2 linked regions of the Marinoscillum sp. 108 genome follow. The protein of the gene in region 2 interacts with the protein of the main gene of each other region in a pairwise test. Links are inferred from orthologs where the notes say so. Each region holds a gene or a part of one and is shown on either strand. Other genes may lie near its edges.

Region 1 (12,170 bases), 670 kb from region 2 along the record:
TAGATCAGGAATTAGCTCGATTACTCAATGTCCCACAGCCAGGTGGCATACTCATTCAAAGTGTGGTGGCATTGTCTCCAGCCTATATGGCTGATCTGATTGGTGGAAACGTTCCATTTTATAAAGATGATCAGAAGATTAGTATTGGTGGAGATATCATTTTGGCAGTAAACGATATACCCATTGTTTCGGAAGATAATATTATAGCGTTTTTTAAATCGATCTTGATCAAGGATGAAGAAGCCCTGAATTCCTTCAAACTAAAAATCCTCAGAGGGGGAAAAGTAATGGAAGTCATATTGAGATTTCCTGAAAACCGATAACTATTTTGAGTATCAAATGAAGTTTGAGCCAGGGCTTAAGCGGTCGCCCAGCGGCTATTTACACATAACACAAATTAACATAGGAAATCGTCAATTGAAAAGTCAAACTCAAGATACACTACACGAACATACTCGCCGGCCTTGATGCCCAGCTTAGACTAGCCGTCCGCAAATAATATAGAATTATATAATCAATTGGCTGAGCATTGGCCGTGATTTGCTTTAACATAAAATCTTTACCGATATGTAACTGACCAATCGCTCAGGCCGACGCGCATTACATATCTGATTTTATGTTAATTGTCCCTGAAGCTCACAAACAGCAAATCACTAGCTTTGTTATATAATTTATATTATGTTAAGTTAATGTTTGATAACCCTACTCCTGGTCCATTCATTACCTCAACATAACTTCTTGATATCCATACGCTTAAAACAAGTCACTCCAATCAACACATCTCTACGTAATGTCCTACACGTTCAAATCTTGCGTGGAGCCATGCAGCGATTCGCTCAAGTCCTACGTCTCTACAGGAAACATCCCAATCATCCATGAATCCATCCACCCATGGCGAACTCACTCTGGAAGTTCTGCAAGCACTGGAGGCGCTCAAAGGAAAAGCTCAGATCCACTCTCACCATGAGATCCACCAAATATTACAGCAATCCATTGACCACATCCAACATACCCAACACACTCCGGTGGCTCATAAAATCAATTTCGCAGAGCGCATCCTCGGACGGCTTCTGCACCAATGGCTACGTCTGGAATAGTCATGATCTCTGTATGTATATTATTGATGGAATAAGTGAAACTCCTCATCGCTCAGCAGTCTGGAACGAATGATGAACCGCACACCTAATGGAATTTCTAATGAGAAACTAGAGCCTCGTCCGGGAGTCACATCTACAGTCAGGTGCGTATGCTTCCAGTAGTCGTATTGGTCGCGCGACATGTAGAACGGGCAGTCGGCTATCATTCCCAGCTGGATATCGCTTTCTCCCACCTTAAAATCTCCATTCTCAAAACACATGGGTGACGAACCGTCACAACATCCGCCACTCTGATGAAACATCAGTGGCCCATAGCGCTCCTTCAATTGATCTATAATCTTGATGGCATCATCCGTTACACTTATTCTTTGGGTCATATTATCTCCTCTATTGATGAGTGAAATCAGGTGGCTCATTCACTCCTTACTTAACATAATAATGGAACCAGAAACGATTACATGCCCGGGATACTTTCCGGGCATGTCACTCATCACTCTTCTGGTGACTTAGAAAAAGCCAAGCTTTTCTTTATCGTAACTGATTAGCATATTCTTGGTATTGCGATAGTGATTTAGCATCATCTTATGGGTTTCACGTCCAAACCCTGACTTCTTATACCCTCCAAATGGTGCGTGTGCCGGGTACGCATGGTAGCAGTTGACCCAAACCCGACCAGCTTTGATGGCACGTGGCATTTGATAGATCTCATGAGCGTCTCTGGTCCAAAGTCCGGCTCCCAGTCCATACAAGGTGTCATTGGCAATCTCCAGGGCTTCTTCCATCGTTTTGAAAGTGGTCACTGAGGTCACCGGCCCGAAAATTTCTTCCTGAAATACCCGCATTTTGTTGTGTCCCTTGAAGATGGTGGGTTTTATATAATAACCATTTTCCAAACCTGAATTGAGCTGAGCTGCCTCGCCCCCGCAGAGTACTTCAGCCCCCTCCTGTTTACCTATGTCAAGGTAAGAAAGGATCTTTTCAAACTGGTCATTAGAAGCTTGTGCTCCCATCATGATTTCTCCATCCAATGGGTGTCCCATTTTGATGGCATTGGTGCGTGCGATCACCCGCTCCATAAACTTGTCATAAATAGACTCATGTACCAATATCCGTGAAGGACATGTGCAAACTTCGCCCTGATTGAGGGCAAACATAACGGCACCTTCTACGCACTTGTCAAAGAAAGCATCATCCGCGTCGGCAATGCTGGGCATAAAAATATTGGGTGACTTCCCTCCCAGCTCCATGGTTACCGGAATCAGGTTTTCAGAAGCATATTGCATGATCAGGCGTCCGGTAGTGGTCTCCCCTGTAAAAGCGACTTTTGCTACTCTGGGTGAGGTAGCCAGTGGCTTACCTGCCTCTGTACCAAAGCCGGTCACCACATTCAGCACACCCGGAGGCACCACTTCTGCAATCAGCTCCATCAGTACCATGATACTTGTAGGCGTCTGCTCAGCAGGCTTCACCACAGTACAGCAGCCGGCAGCCAGTGCCGGGGCTATTTTCCAGGTGGCCATTAGCAATGGGAAGTTCCACGGAATGATCTGTCCCACCACACCCAATGGCTCCTGCAGGTTGAGACTTACCGTATGTTCGTCATGCTCAGACATGGTGCTTTCATCGCCACGAATCACCCCTGCAAAGTATCTGAAATGATCCACGCAAAGGGGCAAATCAGCAGCCCTGGTTTCACGGAGGGCCTTTCCATTGTCGATAGTCTCCACACGGGCCAGCATCTCCAGGTTTTCCTCTATGATATCTGCAATCTTCAGCAGCACATTGGCCCTAGCAGCAGCTGATGTAGTGGACCAGCTGGAGAAAGCAGTATGCGCTGCATCCAGCGCTTTGTTGATGTCTTCCTGATTGCCTCGGGCAGCTCTGGTAAACACCTTTCCATCGATGGGGCTAATGTTGTCAAAGTATTCTCCCGAAGATGGGGCCACCCATTTTCCATCAATGAAATGATCATATGCGGGCTTAAACGGAGGGCGCTCTACCGCCTTGTGTTCCTTAGTTAATGTTTCCATTTTTTGTAGTCTTTTAGTTTTACCTAAAAGTGCTCCCATTTTACTGATCCCTTTTTGGTGAGCGTCTAAATCCATTTGGTCAGCGTCTCTACTTTGTCATTCTTGTAATTTGAAGGCTTATCTATTCCGCATCCGAGTGATATTATCAATAAAATAGTTTTAAATTTAGAAACTTCACAAACCGGAAAAGCCTTGAGAAAGTACCTGATCGAACGATTTCCGACCCATGACGAAAGGTCGTTATTTACCCTGGTGGAAAACAGGACCGCTTATTCTTATGAAACCTGCGAGCTCAACCTCTTCGAAACCCATGAGCAGGCAGAGAATGTGCACCTGACTTTCGACCATTTTGTGTTGACCAGTATGCTCTCGGGTAAGAAGGTGATGACGCTGCCACAACGTGCCTCTTTCGAGTATTTACCGGGGGAGTCGGTGATTCTCCCACCGGGCGAAATGATGAATATAGACTTTCCTGAAGCCCGGAAGCTCAACCCCACACAATGCATCGCGCTGACCATTTCCGATGAGGTGATCAAAAAAACCATCGATATGTTGAATGAATACCACCCTAAAGCTTCATCCTGGGGTGATTGGCAGATTGATCCTACCATCTTTCACTTGACTAATAATCTGGAATTGGCAGACACTGTCAACCGCATCGTTCGGATCACTAAAAGTGAGCAGGGAAAAGCCAAGGATATGATGGTGGAGCTGACACTTCGTGAAATGGTCATCAGGCTCATGCAGACACAAGCCAGGGTGATTTTTGAATCTTCTTATTCGGTATTATCCGCCAGCCACCCGCTGGCGGCGGCCATTCGCTTTATTAAATCTAACCTGCGAAATAAAATAGATCTGAGCCGCCTTGCTAACCAGGCTTGCATGAGCCGGGCAAGTTTCTTCAAGAAGTTCAAAGAGACTATGGGGGTCTCTCCCGCTCAGTACATATTAAAAGAGCGCATCAAGCTGGCCTGCCACCATCTAAGTACTTCTGATATGTCCATTACTGAAGTTTGTTTTGCCTGTGGGTTTGAGAATCTCTCTCATTTTGTTACCACCTTCAAGTCGGAAGAAGGTATGACACCCGGAAGCTGGAGGCTTCACGAAATCAGATGATTTCATACAGTTGTAATCAACTTAATCAGTTCATTCTCCACATTGATTCGTTAAAAATGTTTTCATAGGCCTGAAACAAACAAAGCCCGAACATTCGGGCTCTTCATATTTTGCTGGGAATGAATCTCAGGAGGCCAATACTTCGTCGCCTTCTCCCTCTACTGGGGTCAGTTCTTTCTCTTCACAGAGATAATCAAAGCAAGCACGCTTCTTTTCATCACTCAGGTCATTCCAGATGGTCTTCAAACTTCTCAGCGGAATGGACACGCGCTCTACGGCCAGGGCGGCACTGAATTTTTTCCATCCAAAATCTTTGAACACGCTCTCTTCCTCCAGCAGTTCATCATTATCAATCACCTTATCGCAAATGGACTTGAGGTAGCCATCCAACTCGTTTTTGGCCAGAATCAATTCATAATCCATTGTATCCTGATTGAGTCTGATGGTATCCACTGCCTTGTACTCTTTCTTGATTTTTTTATAAACCGAATTGATCTCGTCAATGCCGCGGGCTGAAATTTTGATGGTGCTCATTTTTAGGGGTTTTGCAGTAGGTTCATAAAGTTCAACAACTATACATTCGTAAAACAACAGATTTACGCCAACAGGAATAATTCCCTGATGAACAGAAAATATTGGCGGTGGTTTATAAAAAATAAGGTTTGACTTAACAACCTTAATAACGGTGGAGATTAAATGTATAAAAAAAAGCCGTCAAAAGTATTTTTTTGACGGCTTTTTCGTGATTTCGTTGTGAAATTTACAGCGAATCGAGTTTTTTATTCATCGCATTGGCCTTTTCTTTCATCTTCAGCTGTGTGTAGATGTAAGCGAGGGTTTCCATTGCTGTTCGGTCTGAAGAATTGATCTCATGCACTTTTTCCCATTGTGGGAGAGCATCTTTCAATTTTTGATTGATGACTGGCTCCAATTCCCTGGCCTTTTTCTGATCTGCCTTGGACATACCCAGGCTATTGCTTTCTTTGATGGTCTCGTTCGCCTGGTTAATCAGGATTACCCCATAGTTGAAGTTAGCTTCAAAGTGATTCGGATCGATCTCAATGGCTTTCAGGTATGCTTTGATGGCACGCTCTTGTTCCTTCAACTCATCATTGATCACCGCCAGGGTAAAGTATAGATTGGCATTGTCAGGTTCACTTTCAATGGCCTGCTCCAGGTTACCTCTGGCCTCATCTATTTTACCCATGTTGATGAGTAGATTGATTCGGTTCTTTTGTAAAGTGCCATCAGAAGGATATTTCCCAAGGGCTTCATCTACCACCGCCAAGGCTGCTTCCTTATCGTCCAAAGCCGAAGTAAGGATGCTCACATAGTTGTAATACAAATCCTTGCTGGTCGCGCCATTATCGATCGCTAAGCGATAGTTTTTGGTAGCTGCATCGTACAGCTGGCCATTGTGAGCCGCATAAGCTGCGTTGATGTAGGCATTGGTATCATCCGGAACAATGTAGTACGACTTCTCAAAAGCGTCCACAGCCGTCTGATATTCGCTATCCTGAAAGGCCATTACCGCCTTATTGTAGTAATAGGAGTAGTAGTTGCTGATCTGCTGCTCTTTCAAAACTGGAATACCCATCATGCCAGTCACATAATAACCCTTGCCTTCAGGGTCTATTTCATCCGCTTTATTGAATGCTGCTACAGCTTCCTCCAGCGCATTGTCTGAAAGGCTCGCATATTGCTCATTGGACGTGGTATCGATGGTAGCGTAAATGAGTCCGCGGTAATACCAGGTTTTCCCGTCATCCTTTACTTTTTCGTATTCGATGGCAGCATCGATGATTGCTTTGGCCTCAGCCAGGTCTCCATTTTCCCGGGCCTGATTGGCCTTGGTGATCTTAGGCTTCTTTTGGGCATAACCTGCAAGGCTTACAACCAATGCCATCATGATTATGTAAGTACGTTTCATTGTCAATTTTATTAAGGTTATCTATTAAAGTTTAGTCTACATTCTCTTCATTAGGGCTCTGAGTCGCTCCTTCTTCTCCTCCCTCCGGCTCATCATCTCCCTCAATATTGGAAATTTTTTCTACCGCTGAGATGGAATCATCATCATTTAGCCTGATCAGTCTCACTCCCTGAGTGGCTCGACCCATTACCCTGAGGCTGGATACTTCGGTACGTATAGCGATGCCCGAACGGTTGATAATCATCAAGTGATCCGTTTCTTCCACATCTTTAATAGCGACCAAAGCACCTGTTTTCTCAGTGATATTCATGGTTTTCACACCTTTACCACCTCGTTTGGTGATGCGGTAGTCAGAAAGATCGGAGCGCTTGCCATATCCGTTTTCTGATACTACCAGGAGGTCTGCCGGCTCCTTATGGTCAACACAGACCATGCCAACCACAAATTCACCCTCTTTCATTTTGATACCGCGCACCCCGGCTGCCATTCTTCCCATTGGCCTTACATCCGATTCGTGGAAGTTGATCGCACGACCAGTGTTCGAAGCAATCACGATGTGATTGTCCCCGTTGGTCAGACGCACATTCAGCAATTTATCGCCTTCATTGATGGTAATCGCATTGATTCCGTTTTGTCTCGGACGACTGTAAGCTTCCAGGGTGGTCTTCTTGATGGTACCGTTTTCGGTACACATGATCAGGAAGTTGTTGTTGATGTAATCTGGATCATCCAGGTTCAATACATTGATCACTGCACGAACTTTATCCGCGGGATCTATATTGATCAGGTTCTGGATAGCCCGTCCCTTAGCAGTTTTGCTGCCTTCAGGAATGGCCCACACTTTGTGCCAGTACACTTTACCAAATTCTGTGAAGATGAGCAGGTAGTTGTGGTTAGTCGCCACAAAGAGGTGCTCCGTAAAGTCGTCACTTTTGAAAGTGGCCGCTTTTGAGCCTACACCACCTCTGTTTTGCGTACGGTATTCGATCAGCGGAGTACGCTTGATGTAGCCCTCACGAGAAATGGTCAAGACCATCTCATCATCAGGAATCATATCCTCAGCGGTAAACTCATCCGCAGCATGCTCTATGTACGTGCGGCGCTCATCACCATAGCGGTCTTTCACTTCCAACAGCTCTGTCTTGATGATTTCCATTCGCTTACCTTCATCGGCAAGAATAGCCTTCAACTCTTCGATCAAAGCCTTCACTTCTTCGTATTCCTTGATGATCTTCTCACGCTCAAGACCGGTCAGTCGCTGCAACCTCATGTCGAGAATGGCTCGTGCCTGAATCTCGCTGAGTTTGAAGTTTTCCATCAGTCCCAGTTTTGCAATTTCCGGATCACGTGAGCTTCTGATCAATTTGATGACTTCATCCAGGTTATCCAGAGCGATCAGATAACCTTCCAGAATGTGTGCCCGCTTCTCGGCTTCCTCCAGCTCGTACTGGGTTCTGCGGATGACCACCTCATGTCGGTGCTCCACATAGTACTTCAATAAGTCCTTGACATTTAATGTCTTAGGTCTACCTCCTACAAGTGCTACGTTATTTACACTAAAGGAAGACTGAAGCTGTGTTTGTTTATAGAGATTGTTCAGAACGATGTTCGGAATGGTATCCTTTTTCAGTTCGTAAACAATCCTCATACCATCTCTGTCCGACTCGTCTCGGATATCAGAGATGCCATCAATTTTCTTTTCATTGATCAGCATGGCAGTCTTCTCGATCATCGATGCCTTGTTGACCATATAGGGGATCTCAGTCACTACGATTTGCTCTCGCCCTGACTTCATGGTTTCTACTTCCGCCTTGGCCCTCATGACCACTCTACCGCGGCCAGTTTCGAAGGCCGTGCGCACACCCTGATACCCGTAGATGATACCACCTGTCGGGAAATCCGGTGCTTTGATATGCTGAGTGAGTTCTTCGATGGTAATGTCATTGTTGTCAATGTAGGCAACAGCGCCATCCACCACTTCCGACAGGTTATGAGGGGCCATGTTGGTGGCCATCCCTACCGCGATCCCACTGGCTCCATTGAGCAGCAGGTTGGGCAGCTTGGCGGGAAGTACCGAGGGCTCCTTCAGGCTATCGTCAAAGTTGGGTGAGAAATCAACAGTATTCTTATTGATATCCGCCAGCATTTCTTCTGCAATACGCTTCAGTCTGGCCTCAGTATATCGCATCGCTGCCGGTGAGTCACCGTCTACCGATCCAAAGTTACCCTGACCATCGACCAACTGATACCTGAGAGACCAGGGCTGCGCCATACGCACCATGGTATCATATACCGCTGTATCGCCGTGTGGGTGGTACTTACCCAGTACCTCTCCTACGATCCTGGCTGATTTCTTATAGGGCTTGTTATAGTTTACTCCCAACTCCAGCATTCCATAGAGAATACGCCTGTGAACCGGCTTAAGACCATCTCTTACATCGGGCAAGGCACGTGAGATGATTACCGACATTGAATAATCAATGTAGGCGCCTCTCATTTCATCTTCTATGTTGATTGGGATAATGTTCTGCCCCGGGTAGGTTCCTGACTCTCCTTCAGGTAGGTTTTCACTATCGTCTGACATGAAAAAGCTTTAAAAGTTTACCTTAAAAACAAGTCGCAATTTAAGCAATTTTTTTCGGTCTGAACTGCTTTAATAGGGGTCTATTTTTCTCCTGTTCTTCAACTTGTAACGCCATAGTCTGCGGTGGTTTTCGCCCACTTTTGGATTCTGCTTTTTCCACATGGGTTGACCCCTCACTTCCATGAGTCTTCCGCTGGCAGGATCAGTGATTACATGCTTCAATTGTACATGATCACTGGCCATGGGAGACCTTGGTATTTCCGGGATATTGATGCTGATTCCCACCTGGACCATGAAGGCAGAATTGGTATGGCGGATGCTGGATGCATCGGGCAGATTGATGACATAACTCTTGATGTCATAGCTGGGGCGTATCACCACCCTGAAATACTCAGAAAGGTTATGCTCAATGTTTACCCCTATGTTGGTATAAAAATTCTGACCAATCCCAATGGCGTTGGTATTTATCTCTTTCCCCGGTTTAGCCCGGCCCAGTTGCACCTCCAGCACAAAGGTGTAATCCCAAAACTCATAAAATTCATAGCCCATCATTCCAAAATACTTTATGTAATGGGTTTGTTTAAAATCTGGCTCGTAAGGGCGAATTACTTCCTGATACACGGATGGTTTGAGGGGAGTCATGTAGTGTCTCTCATACTGAAAGCCCAACCCGATTCGAAATTTCTGAAAATCGTAGTGTGCTGACGCCATGACGGGAACCGTAGAAGCAATGGATGAGAAGCTCAGTCCCAGGGTATCGGCATCCCCGATGAACTGTCTGTTCCTTAGGTCTGGATTGTTGACCGGGTTTTCCAGATAATCATATGGCACATCAAAGACATCATCCAGATTCACTTCTTCTCCGGCTGTGGGATTGCTCATCCAGTGCTGATAACCAGAAAACACTGGTCCCAACTCATTCTGTTTGCTGAGAATCAGCTGATTTTCACCATCCTGATAAAAGTAAAACCCGGCCAGATCATGTTTGTAATTGGTGGCCGCGTATCCTGTGGAGACCGTCCACCCTATTTTGTTGGCCAGTACACGAAAGGGAGACCTGTAGATATCATATTTCTGATAGATATCCTGTGCCTGCGCAGCAGACCACTGATAAGCCATGAGAAATGTGCATACAAATATGAAGAGCCTACGCAATACGATCCTGTTTGAATTCTAAAATTAGGGATAATATGAATCAATTGATACCAATCACCTCAATTTCGAAGACCAAAGGTGTATAGGGCGGTACTTTTGACGCATAGGATGGTATTATTTCAAGATCAGCCACCTCTGAAGTGATGTTGTGCGGGATCACCACGGCACTTTCTCGATAGGCAAGGTAAGAAGGGATTACAATCAGCGCTCGCTCCTGAAGCTGCATGCGCTGCACGCCAGTCTCAAAACCTGGAATCACCGAACCAGCGCCCAAGTAAAACTCAAATACGTTGGCGTTGGGCGCCCGGTCGAAGACAGTTCCATCCAAAAAACGCCCTTCATAAGTGACCGAAATAAACTGCCCGCTCTGGGGAGTCGCTCCGGTACCGGCCTTCAGCCGCTTGTAGACCATTCCATTGGCAAGCATCTCAGGTTGATTAAGTGGATAGGTCACCGTATCTCTCAGGTTATTGTCTGTGACATAATCCGCGATGGCTGAGACTTCAGCATCCAGAATGTCATTTTCTGATCGGACCTCCAGCACTTCAAGTTCCACCGCCATGGTGGCTCCAGCAGGGATCAATACATTGGGAAAGGCATGGTCACCATAAGCCAAATAAGAAGGCAGCACAAAACCCCACTTCTCCCCTTCTTTCATATAACTCAGGGCTTCATCGATCCCGATTGGGTAAATGGCATTGGCATTCTTCTTCACCACTACTGTATCCAAACTCCGAATGCTGGTAGTGGTAGAATCCGCACCCAGGACCCATATTTTGTAGGAAATAGACAGCACAAAACCCGCTGATGGGATCCCTCCTGCTCTGATAGGGTACGCATATAAGCCGGATTCGCTTATGCTCACATCCACGTCCAGTGAATCAAAATGCGCCTGAATCCGGGCTTCTTCCTCGGCTACAGCGTCTATCTCATCCTCCTTGCAGGAGATGAATGATAAGATGAGCAGAACCATGATAAAGGGTGGAAAATTCTTCATTAAAAGCCAAAACGAACGAATGCACAAAAGATTATGCTTCGAAATTACGCTTTTTGATCAAAGGTTTTGCAAAACATCTGGAAGACTGGCAACTTATTCAATCCCATCTGCTCACCAATTTTGAGCATTTGCAAATATTCATTGCGCCCGATATGGCGATTGGTACTGATAATTTCTTCATCGTTCTCCAAAAAGAAACTGGCGATAAACCGGATCAGAATGTATGGGGTATTGAGCACCGCCTTTTTATATTCAGGATACGTTACCTCTGCTTCCTCATCAAACTTTTTCTTTTCCAGCCGCTCCATATCGAAAGATACGTGCATGGCCACCTTCAGCACATTGAAGAACTTATCAGACCAGATATCATATTTCTTCAACAAGAACTTCATGGCATATACCACCGGGTCCTTTTTCATGAAATACCCGCCTTTCGAAAGTTTTCGGGCCTTCTTATTCAGCGCTAACTCCTCGAAAAGACTCACCGTGCCATCCGCCAGTGCAATACCCACCGTTGGAGCCATCATGATCAGGGAAAAGAAGTCATGGTCGCTGATCTCCAGATAAGGCGCTTCATTTTTGCAAAAATCTTTCTTTAAGGCCTGGGTAGCTTCCAGTACCTCAGGAAGCTCAACCATGGTTTCTATTTCATATTCCGTGAACATATTCTGGTCTCTGTTTGGATTCGTTTGCCTGAAAATAACAAAATTCTTGTCGTAATTAAAACCTTCGGGTAAATAGGGCTCCTTCTTTCAATCTCACCACCATGAAGGTTAAACTTAATAATTTAGATTTCTGTGCGCTCAGGGGTCTTTCTGACTATAAGGGGTGCATTATTACCAAACCCGCAAAACATCAACATCATCTGATATAAATAAAAAAAGGACTGAATCTCAGTCCTTTTTCTCCTCTCTATTCTGTATCGCCGGAGCTCTCCTCCTGCTCCGAAGATTCGGTCTGCAGTTGGGCATATATCTCATAATACCTGGCCTTCACTGCTTCATCCTTCTTAAGGGCAGTTTTCACTTTGTTGTAAAGCCCGGCTCCAATGTCATCTTTAATTCGTGACACATATCTTTCTTTGAATTTCGCGGCTTTGTCATCGATTCTGTTTCTAATGGCCGTATAGACTGCCACCTGAGCCTCTGTAGCTTCCACGCTCTCCAATTCACCCTTCTTGTCTGCTTTGCTCAACTCATTGTACTGGGCATTGGTGAGGTCTGTGTTCTCCAACCAAATAGCTACTGAATCACTCACTACG
Region 2 (11,988 bases):
GCCTCTCTGGATTTACCCATCAGGAGCGCTTCTGTTTGAGCGAAAAAATTGGCTAACAATTTCTCGTGATGGTCGTCCAGTGGATTTTGACTTTGGGCAGCAGCCAGAAAATCACAGGGGATCAACTTAGTACCCTGGTGAATCAGCTGGTAAAAGGCATGCTGACCATTGGTGCCGGGCTCACCCCAAATGATGGGTCCGGTCTGATAAGTCACCTTTTGCCCGTTTCTCCCCACATATTTTCCATTACTCTCCATGTCACCTTGCTGCAAGTACGGAGCAAAAGCGTGCATGTATTGGTCATAGGGCAAAATGGCCTGTGTCTCGGCCCCAAAGAAGTTGTTATACCATATGCCCAGAAGCGCCAGGATAGTAGGCAAGTTGTCCTCATGAGGCGTATTAAGGAAGTGCTGGTCCATAGCTTCAGCACCCTCCAAAAGCTCCCAAAACCGGTCAAAACCAATGGCGCAGGCTATCGGCATCCCGATGGCCGACCATAGCGAATACCGGCCACCTACCCAGTCCCAGAACTCAAACATGTTTGCCTCGTCTATACCAAACTGGGTAACAGACTCCTTGTTGGTAGAGATGGCAATGAAGTGATCTTTTACATATTTCTCATCCTTAGCCGCATCCAGAAACCATTTTTTAGCTGAGAGGGCATTGGTCATGGTCTCTTGCGTGGTGAAGGTCTTTGAGGCGATAATGAACAGTGTAGTCTCAGGGTCTACAGCTTTCAGCACATTCACTATGTGCGTGCTGTCCACATTGGACACAAAGTGAGATTGAATACCTGCTTTCTGGTAAGGTTTCAGACATTCTGTGACCATAAATGGGCCCAGATCTGACCCACCAATTCCGATATTGACAATGTGTTCAATCCTTTTGCCGGTATACCCCTTGAGGTCACCCTGGTGGAGTCGCTCGGTGAAGGATTTCATGCGATCCAGCACGCTCATTACTGCAGGAGTAATGTTCTCACCATTGACATAGTAGGGTTTTTTACCGCAGTTTCTCAGCGCCACATGGAGAACCGCTCTGTTTTCAGTAAGGTTGATCGGCTCACCACCGAACATTTGTTTTTTGGCTTCCTGAAGCCCCATTTCTTCAGCTAGCTCACAAAGTAACGTGAAGGTTTTGCTGTTAATTCTGTTTTTGGAAAAGTCGAGAAGGATATCCTCGAAGGTTTTTGAGAAGGTTTCAAAACGATGCGGGTCTTGCTCGAAGAGCGTCCGCATGTGGGTTTCTTTTATAGTATCAAAGTGTTTGGTAAGTGCTTTCCAGGAGTTGGATTCTTCAGGATTTATGGTTGATAGCATTTGTTCGTTTTTCTTGTAAACTTCACAAGAAAGGAGAGCATTTACAATAAATTCAACCGCATAATCTTCCCAAGAGTGCGATTTAATTAATTGTCACTAAAAAGCCTGCTGAAAATTAGAAGAAAATGCCAAATCCCATTCCTTCTCTTTCGAAAAGCACATACATGTACACGATAAAACCAAGCAGATACAGCACACCCTCTGAGCGATCCAGCTTATACTTAGCGAATGTGAACATGAAGATGAAAAGCATCAGTGTACCGATCATACAGAAGTATAAATCCATGTTAAGTGAAGGAGGGTAACCAAGAGGTGAGTGAATAAGGCCCGTGGCACCGATCACCAGCAGCAGGTTGAAAATGTTGGAACCAACAATGTTCCCGACCGCCAGATCGGATTTCTTTTGAAAAGCTGCAACCGCTGAGGTCGCTAACTCTGGCAGAGACGTACCAGCTGCCAGTATGGTCAATCCGATGAGTTTTTCACTTACGTTGAAAGTTTTCGCAATTTCAACTGCATTGTCCACGATCATCTTTCCTCCGAAGATCAATCCTGCAATCCCCAAAGAGATCATCATGGTGGTTTTTACGCTTCCGAAAATGACGATATCCTCTACCAACTCACCCTCATCAGGATTTCTGGTCAGGTTCATGAAGATATACACCAGAAACAGAATAAACATGACCAGGAGGATGCTGGCGTCAAGTACGTTCAGTGTGTTTTTTTCAGCGCCAAAAAAGAGCACATCATTGACCAGAATGAAAAATATAAAAGTAGCCAGAAGGGAGTAGGGAATTTCCTTCCAAAGGGCATTTCGTTGTACCGTAAGAGGGTATATGATACTGGATATCCCTAATATCAAAAAGACATTGAAGATATTGGATCCAATGATATTGCCAAAGACTATGTCATTCGTGCCTTCATCCGTTGTTACTGTTCCGGATATGATATTGACTACCAACTCTGGGGCTGAGGTGCCCATGGCAACCACGGTTAGGCCGATGGCAATATCTGAAACATTGAATCTCTTAGCCAGGGACGAAGCTCCATTCACCAAAAAATCTGCTCCTTTGATTAGGAGAACAAATCCCACTGCTACTAATAGAATATTGATAAATACAGTCAAGGCGGTTTTTAGGTTAGTTTAAGACGAATATAAATATTTATAGAATCCGTTTCAAAATTCCTTGCAAGATAACTAGATCAAAAGATTAAAGCAACAACCTCTAAAAAGTTATAAACCAAGGTCTTTTACTACAATTTGGGTCTTTTTATCCAAAAGACCAATAGTTTCGTAATACTTATCAGGAGCTGAAATTTGCTCGTTTACTGAGAAGTAAAATTTGATTTTTGGTTCTGTACCTGATGGGCGAACGGATATTTTGCTACCGTCTGCCGTAATGAACTGCAAGACATTGGAAGCCGGGAACTTGATTTTTTCCTCTTTTCCGGTGGTCAGGTCTTTTGAGGTTCCTGCTTTGTAGTCGATCATAGTCATCACTTTCGATTGAGCGAGCATGGATGGTGGATTCTGGCGGAATTTGACCATCATCTCGTTGATTTCTTCAGCTCCGGTTTTTCCTTTTTTGGTGATGGATTTCAACGACTCCTGATAAAGTCCGAACTCGTTATGGATGTTCTTAAGGAGTTCGTACAATGAAGTGCCTTCAGATTTGGCCCATGCTGCCATTTCCGCAATCATGGCACAGGAGGCTATGGCATCTTTGTCTCTCACGGCATCTCCGATCAGGTAACCGTAACTTTCCTCTCCGCCACCAATGAATTCCTCTTTTCCTTCCAGTTCTCTGATCACCTCGGCGATGTATTTAAAGCCAGTAAGGGTGTTATAGAGCTTTACATTGTACTTTTCCGCGATTTTTTCTATAAGGTCTGTAGTCACAATGGTCTTCACGACATACTGTTTGCCATTCAGTTTGCCATTTTCTTTCCACTTTCTCAGTAAGTAATAAAGCAGCAAAGACCCGGTCTGATTTCCGTTGAGTAGCTGAAATTCGTTCTTGTCATTCTTCACTGCTATTCCCACCCGGTCGGCATCAGGGTCTGTAGCCATGACCAGGTCAGCATCTATTTCCTCGGCCTTTTTGAGTGCCAGACTCAGGGCCTCAGCTTCCTCAGGATTAGGGTAGATCACCGTAGGAAAGTTGCCATCAGCCATGGCTTGTTCCTTCACCTCCGTTACATTTTCAAAACCCATCCTTTTCAAAATAGGGGGAACCATGGTGGTGCCTGTGCCATGGATCGCGCTAAACACAATCTTCAGGTCCTTCTCCTGGGCAATGGCTTCAGGTGAAAGTGAAAGAGACTGAATCATGTCCAGGTAGGGCTCATCCACTTCATTGCCGATCGACTGTATGAGTGAGGCGTTGGCATCAAAATTCACATCATCAATAGAGGAAATTTTACCTACTTCAGTGATCACATTCACATCATGCGGGGGTACCATCTGGGCACCGTCGTCCCAGTAGGCTTTGTATCCATTGTATTCTTTAGGGTTGTGAGAGGCGGTGAGTACCACCCCACTTTTACAGCCCAGATGTCTGATGGCAAAGGAGAGTTCCGGAGTTGGGCGAAGCGCTTCAAAGAGATAAACTTTGATCCCATTGGCCGAGAAAACAGCTGCCGTGGTTTCGGCAAAAAAGCGACTGTTATTTCGGCTATCATGGGCGATAGCCACACTGATTTCTTCTCCGGCAAAAGTTTGATTGAGGTAATTGGCAAGTCCCTGGGTGGCCATTCCCACCGTGTATTTGTTCATTCTGTTGGATCCGGTGCCCATCAGGCCTCTAAGCCCTCCGGTGCCAAATTCAAGGTCTTTATAAAAACACTCAGTCAATTCAGTTTGGTCAGCATCTGCCAACATCTTCTCAATGATGGTTTTGGTGTCCTGATCTACTTTTTGGCTTGCAAGCCACTTTTGAGCCTTTGCTGTTACTTCCATGTTTAAATTATCAATTTGATAATATTGGTATTTGAAAAGTTTTTAGAAATATAATAATTACAATAAAGTATTGTATTAATTAAAAATGTATTAAAATTTGCACTTTAATCAATCTCAATATTTTCTGTAAAATAATAGAGGGTATGAATATAAAAAATCTTAATCAAGCATTTGTTGAAATTGCTGAAAAGAAGAATCAACTTTTTCAATTTGCAAAGGAAGGGAGCACCTATCAGGAGCTTCAGGATGAGGTAAGGAGACTGGAGGAAGATTTTCAAATGACCTTTGGTGCCTACATTGAAGAGGCGCTCTTCAATGTGCATGATGAGTACTGTCCGGATAATGAGGTTTTGAAACCGATATCTTATCTGGCTTCGCACTATGAACCAAAAAATGGGAATGAAGTGTATGATGTTGATCCCGAAGAAGGCATAGAGGTAGAAGCCGATGATTTCCCGGGGATCAAAGCCAAGCTAGTATTGGTACCTGGCCCTACGCGATTGGTGCTTCAGGGTCTGAATGCGGATTTCAAAGAGACTGTCTGGGTGGCCAGACAACCTTTAGAAGCCTAATTTTACTTTCACACGACTCAGGACAGATTGTGCGATTTCCGCGGCACGTTTCTCTCCTGATTGTAAACGTTCTTCCAGCTCGGGGAGGTTGTTGAGGTAGTAATCAAAACGCTCCCTGGGCTCTTTAAATTTGTCTACGATCAGTTCAAAAAGTGCCTGTTTGGCATGTCCATAACCATAGTTTCCCCCTTCATAGTTGGCACGCATCTCCTTAATTTGTGATTCATCAGCAATGGTTTTGTAGATCGCAAAGACATTGCAGGTATCAGGATTTTTAGGCTCTTCCATTGGAGTGCTGTCGGTGATGATGGACATCACACTCTTTCTGAGCTTCTTGTCAGGCAAGAAGATGTCAAGGATATTACCGTACGATTTACTCATTTTTTGACCGTCGGTGCCAGGGATGGTCATGAGGTTATCGTCTATTCTTGCCTCAGGAAGTACGAAAGTGTCACCATAGGAGTGATTGAACGATGAGGCCATGTCACGGGCCATCTCCAGGTGTTGCTTTTGGTCTTTGCCCACAGGTACGATGTTGGCGTCATACAGGAGTATATCAGCGGCCATCAGCACAGGGTAGGTGAAAAGCCCGGCATTGACATCAGCCAGTCGGTCCGATTTGTCCTTGAAGGAGTGGGCGTTGGCCAACATCGGGAAAGGTGTAAAGCAGTTGAGATACCAGGCCAGCTCGCATACTGCCGGCACTCTCGACTGTCTGTAAAAGAGGTTCTTTTCCGTATCAAACCCGCATGCGATCCAGGCTGCTGCCACGGCATTCACATTTTCACGCCGGGTTTCGGCATCCTTAATGGTAGTCAGGGAGTGGAGGTCAGCGATAAAGAAAAAGGACTCGTTTTTATTGTCCTTGGATAACTCAATAGCTGGTATTATTGCACCCAATAGGTTTCCCAAATGTGGTTTCCCTGAACTCTGAATTCCTGTTAATATTCTGGCCATTTCGGATTTTTTGTGCAAACCTAAATAATTTGAATCTTTGTGTGGTTTTAAAACAAGGAAATAGCAAAACAGGTAATTAGATGATGAATAGAAAATTGAGGGTAGGAGTGATGTTGGTCTTGTGTGCGTATTTCACAATAACCGCTTTAGCAGGACAAAACATTCGGTTTTTGAAAGAAAAACACGATTTTGGTGAAATCCACGAAGAGGGCGGGGCTGTGAAGTATGCGTTTCTCTTTGTGAATACCGGTGCTGATCCTTTGGAGATTAAGAATGTGGAAGCATCGTGCGGCTGTACTACACCGGACTGGACAGACTCTGCTCTGATGCCAGGAGATACCGGCTTTGTGGTGGCGGAGTATGACCCTTTGAACCGACCGGGTAAATTTGAGAAGTCGCTGAATGTAAGCTACTCAGCGGGGCGGTCGGGTTCAGCATCGGCTACTTTATATATAGAAGGGATGGTTTCGCCCAGAGCATCAACTATGGAAGATGAATTGCCGCTTTTGCTGGGGCAGATCAGGCTGAAATATAAAGCCCTGAATATAGGACGGGTGACTACTGAAAAAGTGGTAACAGAATCTTTCAAAGTATACAATGAAGGAGACAGTGCTGTGCGCTGGCTTGAGGACAAAAGCTCATTGCCCGGGCATGTGCAGGTGGTGTTTGACCCGGTGGTGCTGGAGCCAAAGACTCTGGGCGAGATCAGGCTCACTTTTGATCCTGTAAAAAAAGCTGATCTGGGTTTCGTGTCAGATAATATTCGGTTGTATACTGATGAAGCTGAAGATGAGGTCAAAGAACTTCACGTGATAGCCACCATCTCAGAATACTTTCCGCCCAGGACCGAGGAAGAAATGAAAAAAGCTCCAAAGCTCTCCTTTGATAAGACGCAGCATGATTTTGGGAGTGTGAATAAAGGTGTGACGGCAATCACCGATTTTAAGATAACCAACAATGGGATGGAAGATCTTGAGATCAGGAGTGTGAAGCCCAATTGTGGATGTACTGTTGCCCGGTTGAAAAAACAGACCATCGCTCCCGGCGAGACGGTGAGCTTCGAGGTGAGGTTTGATACCTCTGGTCGTCAGGGCCGACAGTATAAAACGGTCACCGTGTTTTCCAATGACCCGTCGGCGCCTTCTCAGATGATCAGTATCAAAGCTGATGTGAATTAGAAGTCTATTGGGAAGAGAGCCTTTCTCTTCCCAATAGACTTTGCTTGATTTCTATTCGCTAATGTTTTTAGGAGTGTTCTCAGGAACTCTTCTTAGGATAACTACATTGTTGGTTTTATCTACATCGGCCATTCTGCCCGAAGGGTCAATTTCTATTTTTTCAATGTCTGAATAGGGGATGTCCAGACTAAAAGAATAGGTTGGATGTGTCCAAGCCCAATCTTCACCTACCAATCTTTCGTTAGCAGTTTCTTTAGGCTTTTCGCCACGCATGATTCCCAGAGGGATGTAGTACTCCAGTTCAGTTCCATCTTTTTTGGTGATGGTGAGGTCAATGGGCATAGGCATTTTATCCAACCTTTCCAGATCTACTTTTACCCCGTTCTTTACTTCGGACACAGAGGAGATGGCATAATCGATGGTTTCGGTGGTGCCTATCCAGTAATCGTAATACCAATGCAGGGAAAGACCACTTTGTTTTTCCATTACCCGAATAAAATCATTCATATCAGGATGTTTGAAGGCCCATTCGTGGTGATATCGGAGCAGACCGGCATCCCTATTGGCATCACCTATAATGTACCCCAATTGCTCAAGTGAAATGGCCCCCTTGGTGTAGGTTCCTATAGAATAAGCACTATTTCTGCTGTAGTGATCTGAGTGGGTGGACATGGGCTCCTCATAACCAAACTCAACCCATCTGAAATACTTCTTGTACGAATAGTCTAATGGTTGCTTGCTGCCTTTATTTAAGACAAAGTTTTCTGTGTATTCATCCGCAAACGTGGTAAATCCTTCATCCATCCATGGGAGGTAACTTTCGTTGGTAGCCAGCATGCCCTGATACCAGCTATGAGCAACTTCATGCATCATCACCCCTATGAGGGAGTTGAGTGAGCGAAGCTTTGAGTTTTTTCTATTGGCGATGAGCGTGGCCATGGGGTATTCCATGCCTCCATCTCCGCCCTGGATCACCGCATATTCGCTCCAGCCATATTTTCCAAATCGCTTTTGCATGTATTCGAAGGTCTTAATGGTATAGGCTGGAAGCTCTTCCCAATACTTGGTGTCCTCGCTCGGGATGTAAAAGAAACGAAGCAGAGGCCCGTCGGGCACCTGAGCAGTTGTCTGAATGTAATCCTTGTCTGCCGCCCATACAAAATCATGCACATTTTCAGCTTTGAAGCGCCAGGTGATTTTCTGACCTTTTCTATTCACTTTCACCCCGGTATCTTCATATCCGTAGCCTATTTCATTAGGGTTTTGGAGGATGCCTGTAGCAGCGATCACATAATCTTTGTCCATGGTGATATTGACCTCATAATCTCCCCAAGGGGCATAGAACTCACGGCCTACATAAGGATGGGTGTGCCAACCCATCTTGTCATACTCGGCCATTTTGGGAAACCACTGTGACATGGAATAATCCACGCCATCAAAACTATCTCTACCTGCTCTTCTGATTTGCAAGGGAACCTGTCCTTCAAACTTCATGTTGAAAACTTCAGAAGCACCTGGTAGGATGGGTTTACTCAAATTCACTTCGAGTACTGTTTCAGATACATGGTAAGCGAGTTCAGTACCAGATTGATCCAGAGAGATCACTTTGAGGTATCCTATTTCATCATCGCTCAGTTGAGCAATGCGGGAACCTACTCTAGGATCCGGGTCTGAGATGGTTCTACTCCTCACGTCCATCATGCTATTCGGCTGAAAGGCATTGAAGTACAGGTGGTAGTAAACGTTGAAAAGGGTATCTGGGGAGTTATTGTAATATTTTAAGGTTTGCTCCCCCGTGTACTGATGCGACTTTGAGTTGAAATCGATAGAAATTTCGTAATTGACTCGCTGCTGCCAATAGCCCTGAGCGCTTGAAATTTTGCAAAAAAGGAAAATAAAAGATAGGAATGTTGTGATCTTCACAAAATTATATTTCATGTGGAAAACTTTTCTACGAATAATGTAATCGTCTGGAGTTTTTTATATTATTTTAATAAGCAACTAAAAAAATAATGGATAAGGTTTTCGAATTGGTAATGCTAATTGTTCTGGCCCTGGGCTCAGCGATCCTCTTCTCTTTTGTGATGATATGGAAGTTTATACAAGCAATCTTCCAGGTAGTCGTTGAGAGTTTCAGATCGCAGAGGTTTTAGACATCTACTTTAGCATATTTTGCGTTTTTCTCGATGAAGTCTCTTCTAGGGGCTACCTCATCACCCATGAGCATTGAGAACAAGTGATCTGCCTCAGCTGCAGAATCAATCGTTACGAGCTTTAGGCTTCGTGATTCAGGATCCATTGTCGTTGTCCATAGTTGCTCAGGATTCATCTCTCCCAGACCTTTATATCTCTGTACGTTCACAGAGTCTTCTTTACCTTCAGGGGCCAGTTCTCTGATAATGGATAATCTATCATCTTCCGTCCAGGCATATCGCTCTTGCTTACCTTTTTTGATCAGATAAAGAGGTGGTAATGCAATGTAGAGGTATCCGTTTTCTATCAGCGAACGCATGTATCTGAAAAAGAAAGTAAGGATCAGGGTTCTGATATGGCTACCGTCGATATCAGCATCCGTCATGATGATGATTTTGTGGTAGCGCAATTTCTCCATGTTGAGCGCTCGCGCGTCATCCTCCATACCAAATCTGACACCTAAAGCGGTGATGATGTTCTTGATTTCGTCGTTATCGTAGATTTTGTGCTCCTGCGCTTTCTCTACATTGAGGATTTTTCCTCTAAGCGGAAGAATGGCCTGAAACTTTCGGTTTCTCCCTTGCTTGGCAGATCCACCGGCAGAGTCACCCTCCACCAGGTAGATTTCACATACTGCAGGGTCTTTATCGGAGCAGTCAGCGAGTTTTCCGGGCAGGCCTGTGCCAGACAGCACATTTTTACGCTGTACCATTTCACGGGCTTTTCTGGCGGCCTGCCGGGCTTGTGCAGCCAGTATCACCTTGGAGATGATTTGCTTTGCTTCTTTGGGATGTTCTTCTAAGTACTCCTGCAATGCTTCACTCAGGCTGGTGTCCACAGCACCCATGGCGTCCGAGTTTCCGAGCTTGGTTTTAGTTTGTCCTTCAAACTGTGGCTCAGCCACTTTGATGGAAATAACGGCGGTAAGGCCTTCACGGAAATCATCCCCCGTGATTTCTACTTTGGCTTTTTCCAAAAGGCCTGACTTATCAGCGTAAGACTTAAGGGTTCTGGTAAGTGCCCGACGAAAGCCAGCTACGTGTGTACCACCTTCGATGGTATTAATATTATTGACATAGCTGACTACATTTTCTGTATAGGAAGTGTTGTAGTTCAGTGCTACTTCTACCGGGATTTCACCTTTTTCATTGTTGAGGTGGATAGGCTCAGGGATGAGTCGCTCTCTTGTGCTGTCCAGGTACAGAACGAATTCTTTTAGTCCTCCTGTAGAGAAGAACTCGTCGGTGAGGTCTGCTCCATTCTCGTCCTGGTCCCTATGGTCTACCAGGTTGAGTTTGATCCCTGAGTTTAGGAATGAGAGCTCACGCAAACGGGAAGCTACCGTGTCGTATTTGTATTCACTATGTGTAAAGATGCTACTGTCCGGCATGAAGGTGATAATGGTCCCATTGATATCCGTTTTGCCCACTTCTTTCACCGGGTACATTGGAATCCCTTTTTCGTACTCCTGCTGATAGATGATACCGTTTCTGTGAACGGTGGCTTTCAGGTGAGTGGAGAGTGCATTCACACAGGAAACCCCCACACCGTGCAGACCGCCTGAAACCTTATAAGTGTCTTTGTCAAATTTACCTCCTGCGTGTAGGACGGTCATTACTACCTCCAGGGCAGATCTTTGTTCTTTTTCGTGTATATCTGTAGGAATACCTCGTCCGTTATCGGATACGGTTATGGAATTGTCTTTATTAATTTCTACATGGATGTCATCACAATATCCTGCCAGGGCTTCGTCAATAGAGTTATCAACTACCTCCCATACCAAATGATGCAAGCCTCTGATGCCCACATCTCCAATGTACATAGCTGGCCTTTTCCTTACGGCTTCTAATCCCTCAAGTACCTGAATATTATTAGCTGAATAATCTCCTTTGGCCAATGACTTTCTTTGTTCCATATTTCAATTTTTCAAACCCCAAAAATATATAAAATATGCTTCTCCGACCCCTTGGATTTGGACTTTTGCTGTATTAGTTTTATCAACTAAATATTTAGTTATGAGATTGATTTTGTTTTGTCTCCTTACATGGCTGATATCATGTCCTTTGGCAGCACAGGAGGGTGGTAGAGATCCGGAACTTGATAGCGTAGAGCGGGTGCTGATGGAGCGATGGCAACGGGCTGAGCAGGGAAGAAAAATCTTTGAGCGAATGTATGCCGAGGATCCGAGGGCCGCTGTGGATTCGGCCAATGTAGCCATCAGACGGGCTCATCAAACTGAGGGGCAAGAAAAGTTGTTGGCTTATCAGGCGAATACCCGGATTGATACATTGGTGGAGATTGACCTGAGCTACGCAGGTTTGGATAGAATTCCTGAATTTGTCTTTGAGGCAACCAAGCTTAAGGTGCTCATCATTGATCATAATGACATCAGGAAGCTGCCGAAGGAGCTGGGAAAGCTCCAGCATCTTGAGCGGGTGTACTGGCGAGCCAATCATCTCGAACGATTTTTATGGGTGCGGATACAGAGGATTCCAAATCTCAAGAAGCTTGATCTGAGCAATAACCTTCTCGAGCGATTGCCGAATGGGATCAGAAAACTGGAGGGGATGAATGAGTTGGTACTTGATCAGAATTTTTTCAGAGAAGTGCCCATTGGTAGGTTGAGTAAAGTGAGTTTCCTGAACCAGGTGTCTTTTAATAAATCTCATGCCTTGATGTTGTCTGATGGCAAGTATGAGAAATTGAGCTTTTTAGAAGTTTTTAAAGCCAATAATTCCCGACTGACGGCTATTGATCCTGCCTTTTATAACATGCAGGGGCTAAAGGAACTGCAGTTGCAGGAAAATGAG

The links.
Region 1: the proteins of gyrB (region 2) and gyrA interact in binary tests that used the Escherichia coli proteins (3 or more experiments, as listed by UniProt). The link is inferred for Marinoscillum sp. 108 from one-to-one orthologs.

What each region holds. Positions count from the first base shown.
Region 1 is NZ_LR734808.1:771,729-783,898, reverse strand. What follows is about bases 5,982-9,077. They hold gyrA (DNA gyrase subunit A), read right to left. Parts: upstream 8,758-9,077; coding sequence 6,205-8,757; downstream 5,982-6,204. Other genes in these bases: GV030_RS03225 (hypothetical protein), read right to left, coding at 8,827-9,077; GV030_RS03235 (M48 family metallopeptidase), read right to left, coding at 5,982-6,173. Outside these bases: GV030_RS03265 (S1C family serine protease), read left to right, coding at 1-323; GV030_RS03260 (hypothetical protein), read left to right, coding at 876-1,097; GV030_RS03255 (DUF779 domain-containing protein), read right to left, coding at 1,118-1,474; GV030_RS03250 (aldehyde dehydrogenase family protein), read right to left, coding at 1,604-3,127; GV030_RS03245 (AraC family transcriptional regulator), read left to right, coding at 3,320-4,243; GV030_RS03240 (hypothetical protein), read right to left, coding at 4,370-4,777; more of GV030_RS03235, read right to left, coding at 5,004-5,981; more of GV030_RS03225, read right to left, coding at 9,078-9,876; GV030_RS03220 (FKBP-type peptidyl-prolyl cis-trans isomerase), read right to left, coding at 9,953-10,909; GV030_RS03215 (hypothetical protein), read right to left, coding at 10,954-11,574; GV030_RS03210 (hypothetical protein), read right to left, coding at 11,822-12,170. UniProt on the Escherichia coli protein: A type II topoisomerase that negatively supercoils closed circular double-stranded (ds) DNA in an ATP-dependent manner to maintain chromosomes in an underwound state.
Region 2 is NZ_LR734808.1:96,305-108,292, forward strand. What follows is about bases 8,615-11,528. They hold gyrB (DNA topoisomerase (ATP-hydrolyzing) subunit B), read right to left. Parts: upstream 11,094-11,528; coding sequence 9,135-11,093; downstream 8,615-9,134. Other genes in these bases: GV030_RS00345 (M1 family metallopeptidase), read right to left, coding at 8,615-8,923; GV030_RS00355 (hypothetical protein), read left to right, coding at 11,194-11,528. Outside these bases: pgi (glucose-6-phosphate isomerase), read right to left, coding at 1-1,319; GV030_RS00320 (calcium/sodium antiporter), read right to left, coding at 1,435-2,445; GV030_RS00325 (phospho-sugar mutase), read right to left, coding at 2,554-4,278; GV030_RS00330 (hypothetical protein), read left to right, coding at 4,422-4,850; trpS (tryptophan--tRNA ligase), read right to left, coding at 4,839-5,807; GV030_RS00340 (DUF1573 domain-containing protein), read left to right, coding at 5,888-6,985; more of GV030_RS00345, read right to left, coding at 7,037-8,614; more of GV030_RS00355, read left to right, coding at 11,529-11,988. UniProt on the Escherichia coli protein: DNA gyrase negatively supercoils closed circular double-stranded DNA in an ATP-dependent manner to maintain chromosomes in an underwound state.